4 regions of the Paenibacillus sp. TAB_01 genome follow, and region 2 is predicted to be linked to each of the others. Evidence: riboswitches for the same ligand, from Rfam matches in the RefSeq annotation. Region 2 holds a riboswitch; each other region holds the start of a gene.
The links. Region 2 has a riboswitch for cyclic di-GMP ahead of ACHHV8_RS01495 (cyclic nucleotide-binding domain-containing protein). Riboswitches for the same ligand answer to the same signal wherever they lie in the genome.
Positions count from the first base shown of each region.

Region 1 (4,273 bases), 690 kb from region 2:
AAAGAAGCCATGCTTTCCCTTTATCGGAAGGCATGGCTTCTAACTTTTTATATTTTCATGCGCCGGCCGTACCGCCCGTCTCCTGCTCATGTTCCTGTCCTTCGATGTGCAAGCGACGCCTGTCTCGTGCCTCAGGACGCGTTTTTTTCGAAGGAGAGCATAAATGTCGTAGCATGCTCGTTGCTCGTAAATGTGATGTCGCCGTTGTTTTTGGTCATGATCTGCTTGCAGATGGCAAGGCCCAGACCGGTCCCGTCCGATTTGTTCGTGACGAACGGGGCGAAGATCGTGCCGGAAATGCTTTCCGGAATCCGCGGACCGTTATTGCTGATATGAATATGCACCTGCTGCTGATCCTCGAAGCATGAAATGTGCATTTTTTTATTGCTCTTCATATCGGAAAGGGCATCGATGCCATTATTAATCAAATTGGACAGCACCTGCTGAAACGCCAGCTTCTGTACCCGGACGTACAGATCCGAGGGAACGGAAACGGTCAGCTCGACATTCTCATTAATCAATCGCGGTCCCAGAAGGGATAAGCTGTATTCCAGCGTCGGCTTGAGCGGAAGCACGGCTAGCTCCTCTTCCATAATAGGCCGCTTGGAGAAGCTTAAGAACCCGGTCACCTGCATATGAATGTGGTTCAGTTCATTTTCTATGTATTGAATATAGGTCTGCCCTTTATTCGAATCGGCATGCTGGATTCCCGTACTGAGCAGCTTCAGGAAGCCTTTAATCGCTGTCAAAGGGTTGCGGATTTCATGCGCCATGCTGGCCGCCATTTTCCCGACCAGGTTAATCCGGTCGTCATGCAGAGCGTGAATGGCCTGATCCTTCTCCCGCATCGCGGATACGGCCTGGTTCCAGTAGCACTCGCACAGCACCCGCTCGAACTGGTCGATCCGGTAGCTGATCTCCCGGTACAGCTCAAGCGACACCAGATCGCTTCCCGCTTCCAGGAACGTCTTTCTCCACAAGTGCGCGCCGGTAATAATATGAATGATATGTACATTCATCTCATTATAAATCCTGCACCATTCATCGACCTTCCACTGGATCGGATGTTCCTCCGCCGGCTTAAGCAGATCGATAAAGAATTCGAACAAAGCCTCGCCCTGTTTGTATAAAATGCCGTATTCAAATCTATCCACAAACTGATCATTGAATTGTTCAATCCAATAATTGATCAAATTCGCTTTGTTGTCCCTGAGTTCCATCAGTCGTGGCTCTATCTTCATCGCTAAAAACCTGCCCGTAAATAGGATGCATATCTCTGTTTTTAAACATAGCATATCCGAATACTGGGAACAATGCTCTACTATGCTTGTTTTACTCAAACTTACGGCCTATGAGAAGCGCGTTTTATGTCGAAATGTAGATGTGAAATTGTCCGATGGTGTCAATCGTCAGCGGGATGCTGAATACCTTTTCCCCCCAGGTATACCCTGTCTGTTGAACCAGATGGGGCGGCGTAATGTCCACCTCGATGCCCTGCTGATACAAGATCGCGCTGGCATTCCCGCTAATCATATTGCCAAGCTCCCCTACGGCGCTCTGACACATTTCGTCGAATTCCGTTATAGGATATCCGCCCATCATGCCCGACACCATCCGGAAAGCGACGGTTTCCGGAAAACCGAACAAAATATCCTTGTTCAAGGAACCGATAATACCGATTTTGAACCATATATAATGGTGGAGATAGTCGATCTTTTGAACGCTTAATTGACCGACCGAAGGTTTGATTTGAATCAAGGTCTCGATAACATGAATCGAGGAAGACAGGAACGGATTGACCAGACTGGCCTGCACATCATACAACCCCTTTGCAAAATAAATGTATATCAAAAAAAGGACTGCCCGAAATGAGCAGTCCTGTTCTAGCTAACCTAGAATATGAGCGCAGCTTTCGGCGGCTCGGCTGCCGTAGGGATTGCCCCCTTAGGCCCGCAGCTTTGCGTCCCTGCCTTTCAACAGGTTTGCCATTATCGATTTCTCACATTGGAATAATAAAGTTCGGAACCATTGTACCACACAATCTGATAAAATAGTACTGATTTTCACGCCGACCGTACGTAAAATGCGTGACTATCCGCCCAAGGATATCCATCGGAGGTCGCGCCATCCTTACCGCTTCACATAGCTCTTCCGTCCGGATACCTGTCTGCGGAGTCCCGGATGCATGACTCGAGCGGCGACCTTCCGGTTCTAGCTGCGCTTCAAAAATTCCAGCGTCACGCGGATCGCTTCCTCCAGCTGCGGTGTTGTCGAAGCAAACGGGTGTACCGCCCCGAAGGTATGGTTTCCCGCCTGGATCAAGGCGATGCCGTGCTGCGGCGCTCCCAGGCGCAGCGCTTCAAAGCCTTCCCGCAAGCGGGGCGAATCCTGGTCTCCCTGCACCTGCAGCACGGGAAGCTCCAGCCCGGCGAGCCGCTTGACGATATCGAACCGCTCGCCCTGCTCCTTCAAGTCCTCGTAGAAGGAAGCGCGAATCGGCATCTGCTGTCCGGTCCTTGCATTCGCTACATAGGCAACGCCCTGTTCGGCTATCTGCTCCTTGAACGCATCGTCGAACAAATCCGCTTTGGCGATGCCGTTCCAGGTTACCACGGCGCTAATCTCATTGGGATGGTCCGCGGCATAAACGATGCTGCTGCCCCCTCCGCGGCTGTGGCCGAGCAAGCATATCTTCCCGGCATCAGCCTGCTCGGAACGAGGCAGCTCCCCGATGCCTAGGGCGTGAAGCAGATATGTAAGATCCTGCTGCTCCCGCGAATAAGTATTCAGCGCGAACTTGTCCAGCTCATCGAAATCCGTTTCGGCGACGCCGTTGCAGGAAAAATTAAACGTGACCGTATAAAAGCCCGCCTCCGCAAACCGCCGGGTGGCATACGGAAAGAATCCCCAATCCTTAAAACCCTTAAAGCCGTGGCAGATGACCAGCACCGGCCGGCGTACAGCTCCCGATGCTTCTCCCGAGCCGGCAAGGGTCACGATCTCTCCGCGGATATAAAGCGGTTCTCCCGACGGCAGCTGCCCCGCTTCCCGAATGAAAGGCTCCTGAATCATTTCCGCCTCATGTGTACTCATACAGTACCACTCCCTCTCAATTAAATGAGTAATTACGATGAACCTGATAAGTTTAATAGGAATAAATTCATTGTACCATACTCCGAGCCGCAGGCTTTAATCTTGCTGCAGAGGCTTCGGTTTATGAGAGGGCATGCAAACAAAGCCGCAAGCCGGAAGGGCTTCACCGCCCGGCCGGCTCGCAGCTTGAAATGGCCGCCGCCATATACTGATGCTGATACTGATGCGGATGCGTGCTTTTACAGCTCCACCATCGCTTTGATGACTCCGGTTTCCGGCTTCAGCCAGGCTTCATACGAGCCGATCATGTCCTCGAAGCCGACGCGGTGGGTAATAAATGAATCCGTATCGATGTGTCCGCTGCGCAGACTGTCGATCACATGCTCGAAATCAACAATTGTCGCATTCCGGCTGCTCATCAGGGTAAGCTCACGCTTGTGGAACTCCGGATCGTGAAAGGATAGATCGGCCTTCACCAGCCCTACGAAAACCAGCCGACCGCCATGCGATACATATTGGAAGGAGCTTTCCATCGATTTGGCATTGCCTGTTGCATCGAATACCACCGTCGGCAAATCACCGCCGGTGATCGCTTCGATTTCCTTCAACGGATCGTTCTTTACATTCACCGTGTAGTCGGCAGGCGCCCATTCCCTGCAGTACTCAAGCCGGCCCTCATTCATATCGAGCGCGATGACCCGAGCGCCCGCCAGCTTGGCGAACTTCATGACGCCGAGTCCGATCGGCCCCGCTCCGATCACAAGCGCGAATTCGCCTGGAGTAATCGCTGCCCGGCGTACCGCATGAGCCCCGATGCTCAAGCATTCGACGATAGCCGTCTGCTCCAGTCCCAAGCCCTCCGCTTTCAGCAGATGATCGGCGGGCACCGCTATATACTCCCGCATGCCGCCATCCTGATGGACGCCGAGCACTTTCATCTGCGTGCAGCAGTTCGTTTTGCCCGACCGGCAGGCGATGCAGCGTCCGCATTCCAGATACGGCAAAACCGCTACCGGATCGCCCGCCTTCAACCCCCGGCTGTTGCTGCCGATCTCCACAATTTCACCTGCAAGCTCATGCCCAAGAATACGCGGGTATTCAAAAAACGGCTGATTGCCGCGGTAAGCATGCAAATCCGTGCCGCAAATGCCGATGCGGCGAATCCGCACCAGCGCTTCCC
Region 1 covers NZ_JBIFNP010000001.1:998,910-1,003,182, reverse strand. Annotated here, with positions in the region: gene ACHHV8_RS04920 (sensor histidine kinase) at 132-1,241, opposite strand; gene ACHHV8_RS04915 (chemotaxis protein CheX) at 1,366-1,815, opposite strand; cyclic di-GMP riboswitch class I at 1,912-1,997, opposite strand; gene ACHHV8_RS04910 (alpha/beta hydrolase family protein) at 2,212-3,093, opposite strand; gene ACHHV8_RS04905 (zinc-binding alcohol dehydrogenase family protein) at 3,333-4,273, opposite strand, start outside.
Region 1: it holds a riboswitch for cyclic di-GMP, as region 2 does, so the genes downstream of both, ACHHV8_RS04915 (chemotaxis protein CheX) here and ACHHV8_RS01495 (cyclic nucleotide-binding domain-containing protein) in region 2, are expected to answer to the same signal.

Region 2 (4,273 bases):
GGGATACGAACATCGGCTATTTGCAGGACAATGGGGTCACCATCTGGGACGAGTGGGCGGATGAGAACGGCGATCTGGGACCGGTCTACGGCTCGCAGTGGCGCTCTTGGCCCGCGCCGGACGGCCGGCATATCGACCAGATCAGCCAGGTTGTCGAGCAGATAAAGCATAATCCCGATTCCCGCAGACATTTGGTCGTAGCCTGGAATCCGGCGGAGGTGGACCGGATGGCGCTGCCGCCTTGCCACTATGCATTTCAATTTTATGTAGCGGAGGGCAAGCTGTCCTGCATGTTCCAGATGCGGTCGGTCGATACGTTCCTTTTTCGGTAGGAAAAAATATTGATTAAGACAGGAGGGAATTGATATAAAAGTTGTGGGCGTAGCCCAAGCGGGAGCGTCCAGAAGTAGGAAAAGGCAAATTGTTTATCTTTGCGATAAATCAATGATCTATCTGAATTGATTTATTTTAATGGTCACTATTCCGAGAGCGTCTCTTAGTATGCTCTTCAGATTACATTCCCAAACTATGCGACACTAAAAGTAATAGATTATACGAAATCTAGTGAGTGCTAACAAGCTAACAGGAGGTAATTTAGTGAAATTAAACGACCATTTTAAGGCATTTATCGGGGAAATATCATTGAATCCAACGAGAGAAGATAGAATAGACAGCGCGTTTGAGACTTGGGCGGACATTCTAAAGAACGATGAAGAAATAAAAGATAAAATTATTGTTCCGTTCACTCCGTATGGATATCCGCTGCCATCCTCACGTTCATGATGCTGTAGAGCGACAAGTGCTTGTCTGCATGTGATCCCGGCAGTACGTCTCATTATTTCAAAACCATAAACTGTATGTTGGTTTATTTGATGAAACTCATCAGGGGTTAGTTTTTCCGGTTTATTAATGATCTCATCAGGGATCTTTACCTTTCCAATATCATGTAAAAATCCTGCAATGGTTAACTCTAATAGTTCTTGCGCTCGTATGCCTCTCGCTCTACCAATAAGTTGGGATATAATTGCAACCCCGATACTATGCCTGTAAGTATATTCATCGTGTTGCTTTAGGTGGGTAAAAATATGATGCAGATCCGGATGTTCACTCATTACTGTAACAACGGGAATAATTTTTTCGTGAACATAATTTAATGGTATATGTTTTAAATAACGTACCTTATCAAACGCGACTTTAATTTCATTAATTGCAGAATTGACGAGATGAAGAATAGATGCTTGCTCTACGTCATCTTCTTTTATCGCTATACCTTGGTGCAATAAATATTGAATGTCTCTACGTGTAAGTACAGATAACTTGGGTACAACCAAAACGCCGTTCCTATTGTAAAAATTTTTGTTAATTCGGAAGCCAACGTACTGGTATTGACTGGAGTGACTTTCTTTCATTCAACCACCGCTTTCTCCAGCTTACTTTTTGATATTCCCGGTTCGGTTCCCATGCTTGATCGCGAGCTTCACCAGGCTTTTGACTACTCGTTCTTTTGCATCTAAAAATGTAAGATCTTGGACTTCTTGGTTGGTTTCACGAAGTCTACCGCATAATTCTTTGATATGCTTAGGCTAATATCAAAGTTATCTTTTAATAAATTGGTAAAGTCATGAGCCGATAATGAAAGGATCTGTGTATCTTCAATAGCTTGAGCAGTGGCGCGAACGCGGTTTACCTTCCAGCAATGATAGCTCTCCGAACGCTTCACCCGCAGCAAATACCGTCAAGATTTCTTCCTCGCCGCTGTTACGATTGGATGTGTAGATTTTCACGCTGCCCGAGATCACGATATAAAAAATCAATCCCATTTCGTGCTCACGAAAGAGGATCGTCCCTGCTTTATATGTTTTCACCTTGCTGACTCTTGAAATACTTTGCAATTGCTGATCGCTGAGGTTATTGAATAATGGTGCTTTTCCTAGTATTTCAATCTTATAACCTCCAAGAATTATGCTAGCTTCTTAATATTATTTGCATCGAAGGTCGTGTTTTCGATTAATTCATATATTTCCGTACAATATCTTCCAACACAAACCCGACCTGCAAACATTTTTGTTACTCTTACCAGTTTATTTGCCTTAAGTATTGTGTTTGCTCCTGTCTGACCTCCGATAATCTTTGCAGAAATACTGCCCCCGGCTTCTCGTGACCTGAGGCAGTTAAGAGTGCTGGGTAAAGCATTCTAATACTGACTTGATCGTCAACTATCATTATCTTTGCTGCTGGATTCTCCTCCTTTATCAATAAAAAAATAACCCAGAAATGGATGATGGCAAATACTCACCCAAATCGGCAACTTGGCGATCATAAAGGGATGCTCCTTCGATCCATAGCTTTGCATCCCTTTCTTTCGAAAGGTTTGTCATTATCGATTGGCTATAATCGTTACCCTTACATAGTCCATTTGAACTATATAAAGTATACGATGCCAACAATATTCTGTCGAAACCACCTTAATGATTCTGGTCTTATTTTTCGACATTTCATGACTGAAAATGAATCATTTCATCATGAATTATAAACCGTTGAGGTGCATTTTTGGAGAAATAAGCATATGGGAAAAATCGAGTTGCGAAGAAGGAAAGTATTTATTCACATCAAATTCACCAAAGAATACCGGAATAACCGTTTGTCTTTAAGAACATCGTAAGTAAGAAGTTTAATAGTAAAATCACACCGCCAATTGTAATCGCTCCGGTCTATGGAACAAGAAGGATTCGTACTACAATCCATGATCGCGTCCATCTTTCGGGTATCCACCAGCCGTATAAGACGGTATAAATTAATGTGCTTAAAATGTAAAAGAAAACTGAAATGGCAACGATTGAAACAGCGGATTCCGAAAAAACCAAACACATTAAGCCTAAAATATAAATAATGATTACCGCGAACGCTGCAAAGGCGAGTACCTTTGAAAGAGGTGCCGCCTCTGCTTATCTTCTGCTGCTATTTCATCCCGAACTTCACTTTCGACTTCGTATCGAACTTCGTCTTTAATTCTTGATCTTTCGTACGAATCCATTTTGTACCGTCTCCATTCGACCTATAGAAAGGGATTTGGCATACATAGATTTAATAACGCAAAAAGACTGTAATCCTCTAAACTAAAGGATTACGTTAATATGGAGCTGTGGCGAGATCAGTTCCTCTTTGATGTTATTAAAGGGCGGTTTTGTTCAATTAAACTGATGCAAAGAACTATTGTCATGCATTTCATACTTCGATGCACATGGTAGTGATCCGCTTGTACAATCAAAAGGGTACAACAACAACTACTATAGAGAGTCGGTGTAGAATATGACCAAATCGTTCTGGTTAGTGTTTTATTCAATGTTGATTTTAATGATGAGTACTAATATTCCTTCGCCCCTTTACCAATTATATCAGATGAGATACGGCTTCTCGCCGCTCGTCCTTACGCTGATATTTGCTACCTATGCCGTGGTGCTGATTCCTTCGTTAGCGTTGTTTGGCAAGGCGTCGGATCGCTATGGGAGAAAGAAACTGATTGCGGCTGGATCCGTGACTTCGATAATGGCCTCCGTATTGTTTGCATGCTCCTCTGGGATATGGATGCTGTTCGTAGCGAGAGCTTTGCAAGGGATTGCTGTAGGTATGCTCAGTGGGGCAGGGTCTGCTGCGTTAATGGAGTTGAACCCCTATCCGAACAAGCAGTCGGCGGCGCTTGCGGCGTCAATCGCGACAGCGGGCGGAACAGCCATAGGCCCCCTTATCGGCGGTGCAGCCGCCCAATACGCCTCCTATGCGGATGTGTCTCCGTACGTGGTACATTGGCTACTCGTCTTGCCCTGTTTACTAGGGATCATCGGACTTAGGGAAACGGTTCAAGTACAAACGCAGAATCATTCCCAACAATCCCAAGTCTCCCGAGAGTCGCAGCGGCTTACCGGCGAAGTCAGGCGGTCATTCACATCTGCCGCATTAACTGCGATGACCGCATGGGCTGTCACCGCATTGTTTATGTCCGTCATTCCGTCATATATCGCATCGCTGCTAGGTATTCGCAATCTGGCATTTGCAGGTGGTGTCGTCTTCCTAATGCTCGGCGCCTCTGTCCTCACACAGCTACTAAGTCGAAACGTAGGCACATCCACTTCAATGTTGGCAGGCCTGTTGACGCTTTGCCTAGGTTTGACGCTTATCGTAGTGGCGGTTCCTCTTAGCTCCGCAATGTCGTTGCTCATCGGCACTGCGACTGCCGGAATCGGACAAGGACTATCTTTCAAAGGCAGCATGCAGT
Region 2 covers NZ_JBIFNP010000001.1:309,236-313,508, forward strand. Annotated here, with positions in the region: partial or broken gene thyA (thymidylate synthase) at 1-323, shown strand, start outside; gene ACHHV8_RS01490 (HD domain-containing phosphohydrolase) at 537-1,409, opposite strand; gene ACHHV8_RS01495 (cyclic nucleotide-binding domain-containing protein) at 1,653-1,865, opposite strand; cyclic di-GMP riboswitch class I at 2,301-2,386, opposite strand; gene ACHHV8_RS01500 (MFS transporter) at 3,310-4,273, shown strand, end outside.

Region 3 (4,273 bases), 4.7 Mb from region 2:
AATTCCATCAATCCATTCCGGATCGAAGGGCAAAAAAGCATCGTTTACGAAATCGCCCACCAGCTCGGCTGGCAGCTGCCGGATTGGATCGTCCTGCCGGGCGGTGCTTTAAGCAACGCTGCGGCCTTAGGCAAAGGGCTGCTTGAGTTGAAGCAGCTCGGCTTCATCGACAAGCTGCCGCGGGTTGCAATTGTCCAGGCCGAAGGCGCGAGCCCGTTTCACCGGATGGTGGCGGGAGGCCGAAGCGTCCTGACGCCCGAAGCGAATCCGCACACTGTGGCTTTCGCTTTGAATATCGGCAATCCGCCCAGCTGGAAAAAAGCGCTGCGCTCCGTCATCGGCGGGCTGAATGGCGTCACCGCCGCGGTTTCCGATGCGGAGATCATGGAAGCGAAGGCGCTTATCGACCGGAGCGGCATCGGCTGCGAGCCGGCTTCGGCGGCTTCCTTAGCAGGGCTGAAACAGCTGGCAGACAGAGGAATTGTCGATGCGGAGGAAACGGCGGTGTGCATTCTGACGGGACATTTGCTGAAAGATACGGAGGCGGTCTCTTATCAGGAGAATTTGGCCGCAGCCGATTTGACATGGGAGTCCGTCAACGGGTTGCTTTCCCGCGGTTGATTCTTTACAATAAGGAGAAAACCACAAGTGGGAGATGTTATACTGATGAATTGCAAAATTTCTCGCAACGCGGCAAAAATGCTGCTTGCTGAACTAGAAAAAGAAGAGAATAAAGAATTAAAGCTTCGCGTATACGTTACGCACAGCCATGGCGATCACGCCCATTACGGTATGAGCCTTGATACTCCTACCGACAAGGACGAAGTTGTTTCGACGGACAAGAACATCGACGTTATTTTGCAAAAGGACGAGCCTCTGCTGGACGGCGTGCGGATCGACTACTTCTTCACTCCTGAAGAAGGCTTTGCAGTGACGAATCCAAGCAAAGGGAACCACGGCGACCACTAGGCCGTATGCTTCGATGGACGGAAGGCGGGACTGGCCTGCGCTCTATGCGGGCGGCCGTCCTCCATGCCGTACCGCCCGTAGGTAAGTAAGGCAGCTTCCGTTTCAATGGAGAGCTGATGTGGCAGGAAAGGAATTGTAAGTCATGGCGAACGATATTCGCGTCTGCGATAAATGCAAGCATATGAAGATGAAAACTGCGCTGCCGAAGCTTCAGAAGCTGGCGCCCGAGGCCGAGATTAAGGTAGGCTGCAAGTCATATTGCGGACCTTGCTCGCGGTTTGCATTCATTTATATTAATGGACGGTATGTTACAGGAGCGACAGAAGACGAAGCGATTGAGAAAGCGCGGAAATATGTAAAGAAATAAGACGTTCGGCTGAAAAGCCGGACGTTCTTTTTTGGAGCACATAAGTGAGGTCCCGGTCAAACGGAGCTAAGAGGCGCTGACGCGCGCGAGCCCGGATGCTCGTGCCGGTCACTGCATAGCGGGAGGGCGGGGCCGGCTCGCCGCAGCCATCTTTGTAGGCCTTTGGCCGGGGCTGATGCTGAGCCGTTGGAAAGGGGCGCCGAGGTTTGTTCCTGGACCGGACTTCTGCTGCCGGGAGCCTGAATTAATTGGAGAAATTAGCAGCTTTATCTTAAAATAGGGCTTTGGGGCGTGGAAAACGAATAAAAATAGGTACAAAGATATATGTATTCGCCAGGGACTATCTTATATGCTAAAGTTGTCGTAATTTGTAGTACAAATTTACTTCAACTGCCCGATAAATGGCAAAGCAAGCGAAAGCTTGTGACGCAAAGCTACAGGGGCGAAGGATGCTTGAAGCGTCCCGCCAGCCAGCTGCCGAAGGAATTGGTGATGCGTTATAGATGCTTGCGGACTCCTGCCTGGGCAAAGGGAGTCCTATTCTTTTTTTACGGGAGAGGAGGAACGGTGATTTGGGGAATGAGGAGAAGAGCGTGATGACAAGGGAAGGGTTTTATGCGGTGATCGGCAAAGATATGCTGGGCGTTTATTTGTCCAGCGACGGACCTAAAATGTTCGTAAACAAGGAAGTGTTCGATTTAAAGGGCACCTTGCTGGGATGTGGAAATGGTGATGGGAAAGCGAAGCCATTTGATCACCTTTTATTGGCGCGGGGAAGTGAAGTTTTCGCTGCGCAGCGAGATGGAGAACGATCTGTTTCTAAGCTTGTACGATTATTTAAGCTGCCGCTCTGAGGTTAAGCGCTTGGCCTAGTTCCTCGGGCGGATCGGGTAGGAAGCAAGGCCATTCATTGAAAAAGCATGCGGCTGCAGTTCCCGCGTAGGGGCTGCGGCAGCATGTTTTTTTCTTGCTGCCGTCTTTACTGCCTTTTTTGTGAAAATTTTACACAAATGAAGGAATTTTGTGGAATCCATAGAATTACCAGAGGTTATGCCTACGTACATAGAACAGGAGACCTATATGGACAAACGACAACGACCTTCCCTCGCTTTACAAGCAATTATTCTTTCCGCGCTGCTTGCCGCTCCGATAAGCGCCGTGATCCCTGCTTCCGTGCAGGCGGAGAGCTTGCAGTTAGTGCCCGATACCCAGCTGGAGACAGCGATTCGAAAGCAATTGAAGAAGCCGGCGGGCGAGCTGACTCCCGAGGATCTGGAGCGGATGAGCACCCTGGTTTGGATCGGAACCAAGGGCAAGAACGGCATCGGCGAATTGACCGGTTTGCAGTATGCCTCGGCATTGAGCAAGCTGATCCTGCGAAACAATCAAATCACGGATGTATATCCTCTCAGCGGGCTGAAGAAGCTTACAGCGCTCGACCTGACCGGCAACCGGATCGAAGATATCCGGACGCTGAGCGAACTGCCGAGGCTGCATATGTTATTTCTCGACGGAAATCCGGTTCATGACCCGAAGGGCTTATGGCAGCTGACCGGGCTGGAGCAGCTGTTTATTTCGCAGGCAGGCATCACGGATTTGTCCGGGATAGAAGGAATGGAGAAGCTGAAAGTGCTCGACTTGTCCTCCAATCCGCTTCAGGAGCTGGGAGGCTTATCCAAGCTGACCGGGCTGGAGCATTTGTTTCTCAACCAGACAGGGTTGACGGAGATCGGGGCGCTTCGTTCCATGACAGGCTTGAAGACGCTCTATTTAAAAAATAATCAAATCTCCGATTTAACGGCTTTAACCGCTCTTCCCCGGCTTCGCGAGGTTTATTTGGAAGGCAACCCGCTGACACCGGCTGCGGCCGATGTCCTTAGAGAGCTGCAGGGAAGGGGAGTCGAGATCAGCTATGATACCGACAAGCTGCCGGGCTTTGAGCTGCCGATTACGGTCTCTGTCGACGATGAGAGAATCCGCTTCGAGCAGCCTCCGCTGAATGAGGAGGGAACGGTGCTCGTGCCTTTCCGGCCTGTTTTTGAGAAGCTTGGGCTTCAGATTGCCTGGGATGAACAGAAGCAGCAGGTGACAGGGAAGAAGGAAGGCTTGGAAATCGTTCTTTCGATTGGAGCAAACGAGGCTCTGGTCAACGGAACCCCAGTACAGCTGAGCGCAGCTCCGAGCTTAAGGGAAGGGACAACCTTCGTGCCGCTTCGTTTTGTAGGCGAGGCTTCACAGAAGCAGGTGTACTGGAACAAGGAGAAGCTCGCCGTTTACCTGGTGACGCCTGTGACGGACGGGATCGGGAAAGCTTACGATGCGTCGGGAAGCTTGCTTTACGCGGGGAGCTTCCGCAACGGCAAATATGACGGACAGGGCACTTCTTATAACCTGAACGGAGATGTGGAATATGAAGGCGGCTGGAAAAACGGCAGCAAGGAAGGCCGCGGCAAGCTGTACGATCTGCAGGGCAGGCTCCTGCAAGCAGGTCAGTTCTCCCATAACGTACTGGAAGGCTTCGGCAAAATCTATTGGGCGGACGGGAGCAAATGGTCCGGCAGCGTGAAGAACGGCAAGCCGAACGGGCCTGGCAAGCTGTACGACGCCGAGGGACGGTTGTTTTACGCCGGCGAAGTGGCGGATAATGCCCTTCAGGGCCACGGCACCGTATATTATGCCGAAGGCGGTTCTTATACCGGCGAATTTGTACAAGGGGTCAGCTCCGGCAGGGGAGAGGTCCGCTATGCCAACGGCGAGCGGTTCGAAGGCACAGTGAAGGATGACGAGATGGTCGAGGGCAAATATTATTTGGATTCCTCGTATTTATGGTTTGAGGGAACCTTCAAGCACAACGATTTCGCTGAAGGGACGATGTATTTCTCCAACGGCTCCACTTATACGGGGAGCTTCGTGAACAATGAATTCGATCGGGGCGTC
Region 3 covers NZ_JBIFNP010000001.1:5,003,445-5,007,717, reverse strand. Annotated here, with positions in the region: gene thrC (threonine synthase) at 1-621, shown strand, start outside; gene ACHHV8_RS24335 (iron-sulfur cluster assembly accessory protein) at 667-969, shown strand; gene ACHHV8_RS24330 (YuzB family protein) at 1,112-1,336, shown strand; cyclic di-GMP riboswitch class I at 1,730-1,818, shown strand; gene ACHHV8_RS24325 (hypothetical protein) at 1,909-2,190, shown strand; gene ACHHV8_RS24320 (leucine-rich repeat domain-containing protein) at 2,417-4,273, shown strand, end outside.
Region 3: it holds a riboswitch for cyclic di-GMP, as region 2 does, so the genes downstream of both, ACHHV8_RS24325 (hypothetical protein) here and ACHHV8_RS01495 (cyclic nucleotide-binding domain-containing protein) in region 2, are expected to answer to the same signal.

Region 4 (4,273 bases), 3.1 Mb from region 2:
GATCGTCGGCGACCTCATGTATAATTTCTTAACCTATAACTATACGATGTGGAAATTCAACCCCACTTCCTTTGATAAGGGGATTTATTCGAGCCACACCCTCATAACGCTGGGGATAGATTTCATTAACTTTCCAGCGGTTGTCCTACTTTACCTCACTCATTTTCCGGCAAAAGGGCTGCATAAGCAGATTCTTTATATTCTTGTATGGGCGATGATGAATTCGCTGATTGAGCTGATTGCTCACTTCTTTTCCGGCATTTCTTATGAACATGGCTGGAATTACGGCTGGTTCGCCGTGTTCAACGTGATCATGTATATCCTGCTCCGCACCCATTATAAACAGCCTTTGCTTGCACTCGGCCTATCCGCAATTTTAATTGTTTCTTATTGTTTCTATTTCAAGCTTCCTTTGAACACGATGAAATGATGGCGGATACCTTGTGCTGCGGCACACACCTTGTATGGAGCTGCTGCTCTCACGGTTCCGCACAGATGGGACTCAGCTTGTACCCGTCAACAATACGCCTGCCTGATCAATGCAGCCTTTGCCCGGGGAGCTCCTCGGGACGGAAAGGCGTACACAGCACGGCGGGCTAGGAGGTCAAGATATTTTCCCCGGATGGATTTGCTCGAGCAGGGCGTGTTTCATGGATACAAGCTCTTTCTCAATCAGGTGAGCGCATGCCCGATAACGTGTAACCTCTTGTTCAGAGAAAACCCGCTTGTCTCTGGCGTACATCACTTTATGTCCGAATGAATGGCCGTTATGCATCAGCGGAATACTGCAGAAGGCCTGAATCCCCGCTTTCAGCAGCTGGGCCCGGTGGTTGTCGCATATATAATGCTCGGACCGTTCCACATGATCAACTACAAGAACATCGCCTACATAGAGCGGAACACGGGAACCGTTTAATACATCATTTTTGACGCAGAGTCCGTTGGTATATTCATTGTAGACCATCGGCACATCCGCAACACTGCTGTTCCAAAGCCGCTGCCGCTCATGTTCATATAAATAAATGGAGTGCATAAAGGCAGGGAATTCTTGCCTCACGAGTGCCATATACCGGTTCATCATCATGGTGGAGCGGATAGCGATGAGCTCGGAGCTTCCGATAAGATCTTCCTGCAGCAGTTCAAGAAAGACTTGAGACAAATTCATTTCTTTGCTGTAGCTTGATGAAATATGATTAAGCAGCTGCCGAATCTCTTTGGTCATTTTAAATTTGATGAAGGACTCGACGATTTCTTCCACCTGGCACGACACTCCTTTCCATTATCGTTCTTTAGCTTTGTGAGGCTGCTGCAACCGCTCCTTAACGATCTTCTCCAGAAGCTCATGGATGGGCAGCAAATCCTCCTCCGTTAAAATATGGCCATCCCAATGCAAGTTTCGGGCGGAAGCTGATAACTCCTTGTTCTCGAGCAGCGGATGAGGCTCTGCCAGTGCGCTGAGACCCAGCAAATAATCCGCTGTCGTATTCAGAGTGGTTGCCAGCTTATAAATGATCTTGAGCTGCGGTTCCCGGTTCCCATGCTCATATCCGGAAATCGTCGTCTTAGCTACTCCTATTTCTTTTCCAAGCTCCTCCATCGTAAAGCCGCGCAGGATACGGAGCTGTTTTAAGCGAATCCCAAAGCCATCAGGCATGATGCCAACTCCTAACAATAGACAATTGAAGAAATTTTTAAAATCGTTTACAATGAAAAAGTACTCGAAACGCATACTTTTTTGAGGTTTCGCATGCTTTCTCTCATTCTACAGTATGAAGGCAAGCCTGTATAGGATAAGAATGGACTCCTTTCGATTCTTAACCGCAATGGAAAAAGGCAAATCCAGCGAAAGCTGGAGACGCAAAGCCGAGGGTCTAAGGCATGAAAAGCTATGACGGCCAGGTTGCCGAAGGAAAGAGAAACAGCCTGTTCTTTTCAGAGGGCCGCTGAAAAACGAGCGGAGAGTGCGGAATCGTTCTGTAGAAGCGCAAGCGTTCGCCTTTGTCCCTGGGTTTCAACCGCTAAAAGCGGGGAAATTAAAGAAATTCGAGGACAACAGCGATCGTAAGAACGGTTCGCACTTGCAGCGAGACTTTTTCAGCGGTCTCCTTTTCAGAGGGCTGTTTTCTTTTAGGATTGGGGAGTGAGTATAGTTGATGAACGAGGGCAAAGTGAACATCTTGCTGGTCGATGATCAGGCTGAAAATTTGTTGGCGCTCGAAGCGGTCATTGAGCGTGACGATTACAACCTGGTCAAAGCCCATTCCGGAGAAGAAGCTTTAAAATATTTGCTGAAATACGATTTCGCAACGATTTTATTAGATGTTCAAATGCCCGGGCTGGATGGCTTTGAAACGGCCAGAATCATTAAGTCGCGGGAAAAATCCAAAAATATACCGATTATTTTCGTTACGGCGAACTACATGGATGAACATCATGTGTATACCGGTTATTTTATTGGGGCCATCGAATATATTCTCAAACCGTTCGACCCGAATACGTTGAAGGCTAAGGTTCAAGGGTTTGTCAATATTTACAAGACGAACCGTAAGCTTCTCCAACAAACGGAAATGCTTATGCAAAAGACCAAGGAACTGGAGGCTGCGAATAAGGAACTGTCCGAGATCACATCCGAGCTGCGCAAATCGCAGGCTTTGACGAACGTTATCAGCGAAACCTCGATTGATTCAATGCTCATTCTTAACCAGGATGGGTTTATATTGAAGGTCAACCCGGCTGTACATAAAATGTTCGGATACGAGAACAGCGAAATTGTGGGCAGAAATATGGACATCCTGTTTCCTTTTCCGCAAGCTCAACGGTTCCTTCCAGGCAAATGGGATGATGCATTGTATGGTGCGGAAGAAGGGATTCATGAGGTGAATGCTGTCCGCAAAGACGGGAGTACGTTTCCCGTAGAGTTCCAGATCGGCAGCACGTTCGTGGAGAATAAGAATATTATCGCATGTACGATCAGGGATGTGACGAAGAAAAGACAGTCCCAGCAATTGATCACGCACATGGCGTACCACGACGGCTTGACCAACCTGCCGAACCGAAGAATGTTCAACGACCGCTTAAACTTGATGTTAAACCAGGCCAAGCAGGAGAATCAGCTGTTGGTCATGATGTATCTGGATTTGGACAGGTTTAAATATATCAATGATTCGCTGGGTCACTTGATAGGTGACAAGCTGCTTCAGGAAGTGGCGCGAAGGCTGGTTTCCTGCACGGATAACGTCCATTTCGTTGCAAGAATCGGCGGGGATGAATTCAATATGGTGCTCCAGGATACGAATCGGGAGGATGCGCTCGATATTGCGGAAGACGTGCTGGAGCAGCTGAAAAAACCGTTTTATATTGAAGATTTCGAATTATACGTGACAGCCAGTATTGGCATCAGTGTCTATCCTTACGATGGAAAGGATGCGCCCGCCCTGTTGAAAAACGCGGATGCGGCGCTCTACCGGGCTAAAGAGCAGGGGAAGAACAAATTTCAGATTTATCACTCGGGGATGAATATCCGTTCCTACCGGACCTTTATGCTGCAAAATGATTTGAGGAAAGCGATGGAACACGGTGAGTTTACGCTTCTGTACCAGCCTCGAATCGATGTGAATTCGGGAGAAATTACGTGTACGGAAGCTGTGATTCGTTGGAATCATCCTAACTGGGGAACGCTGCAGCCCTCCGAGTTCCTCCCGCTGGCCGAAGAGACGGGGCAGATTGCGGCTATCGGCGAATGGGTTCTGCGGACCGCCTGCAAGCAAATTCAATTGTGGCGGATGTCAGGGCTGCCTTTACCGCGAATGGCTGTACGATTCTCGTCGCTGCAATTTTTGCAAAAGCAATTTGTCCGTAACATCGAACAAATTCTGAAGGAAGCGGGGCTTGAGCCTGCGATGCTGGAAGTGGAAATTACGGAATCGGCCATCATGCGCAATGAAAGCGTCATAATAAGAGCGCTGCACGAGCTTAAGCAGCTCGGCGTTACGATCTGCATCGAAGAATTCGGCTCCGGCGGTTCATCCTTAAGCTCGCTTAAACATATTCCAGCCGATTTGATCAAGATCGATAAGCTGTTTATGGATGATTTAGCGGCAAATCCGGCTCAAAGCACGGCCTTTATCTCTTCTATCGTTTCTTTGGCCCGCAGCTTGAACATGCAGGCGGTGGCGGTTGGCATCGAATCGGAGGAGCAGCTGAATCTATTAAAGAATTTGAGCATTCAAGGCGTACAAGGCCGACTGTTCAGCCTCCCCGTTACGGCTGCAGA
Region 4 covers NZ_JBIFNP010000001.1:3,396,449-3,400,721, reverse strand. Annotated here, with positions in the region: gene ACHHV8_RS16355 (CBO0543 family protein) at 1-430, shown strand, start outside; gene ACHHV8_RS16350 (GAF domain-containing protein) at 605-1,258, opposite strand; gene ACHHV8_RS16345 (helix-turn-helix domain-containing protein) at 1,280-1,654, opposite strand; cyclic di-GMP riboswitch class I at 1,823-1,908, shown strand; gene ACHHV8_RS16340 (EAL domain-containing protein) at 2,154-4,273, shown strand, end outside.
Region 4: it holds a riboswitch for cyclic di-GMP, as region 2 does, so the genes downstream of both, ACHHV8_RS16340 (EAL domain-containing protein) here and ACHHV8_RS01495 (cyclic nucleotide-binding domain-containing protein) in region 2, are expected to answer to the same signal.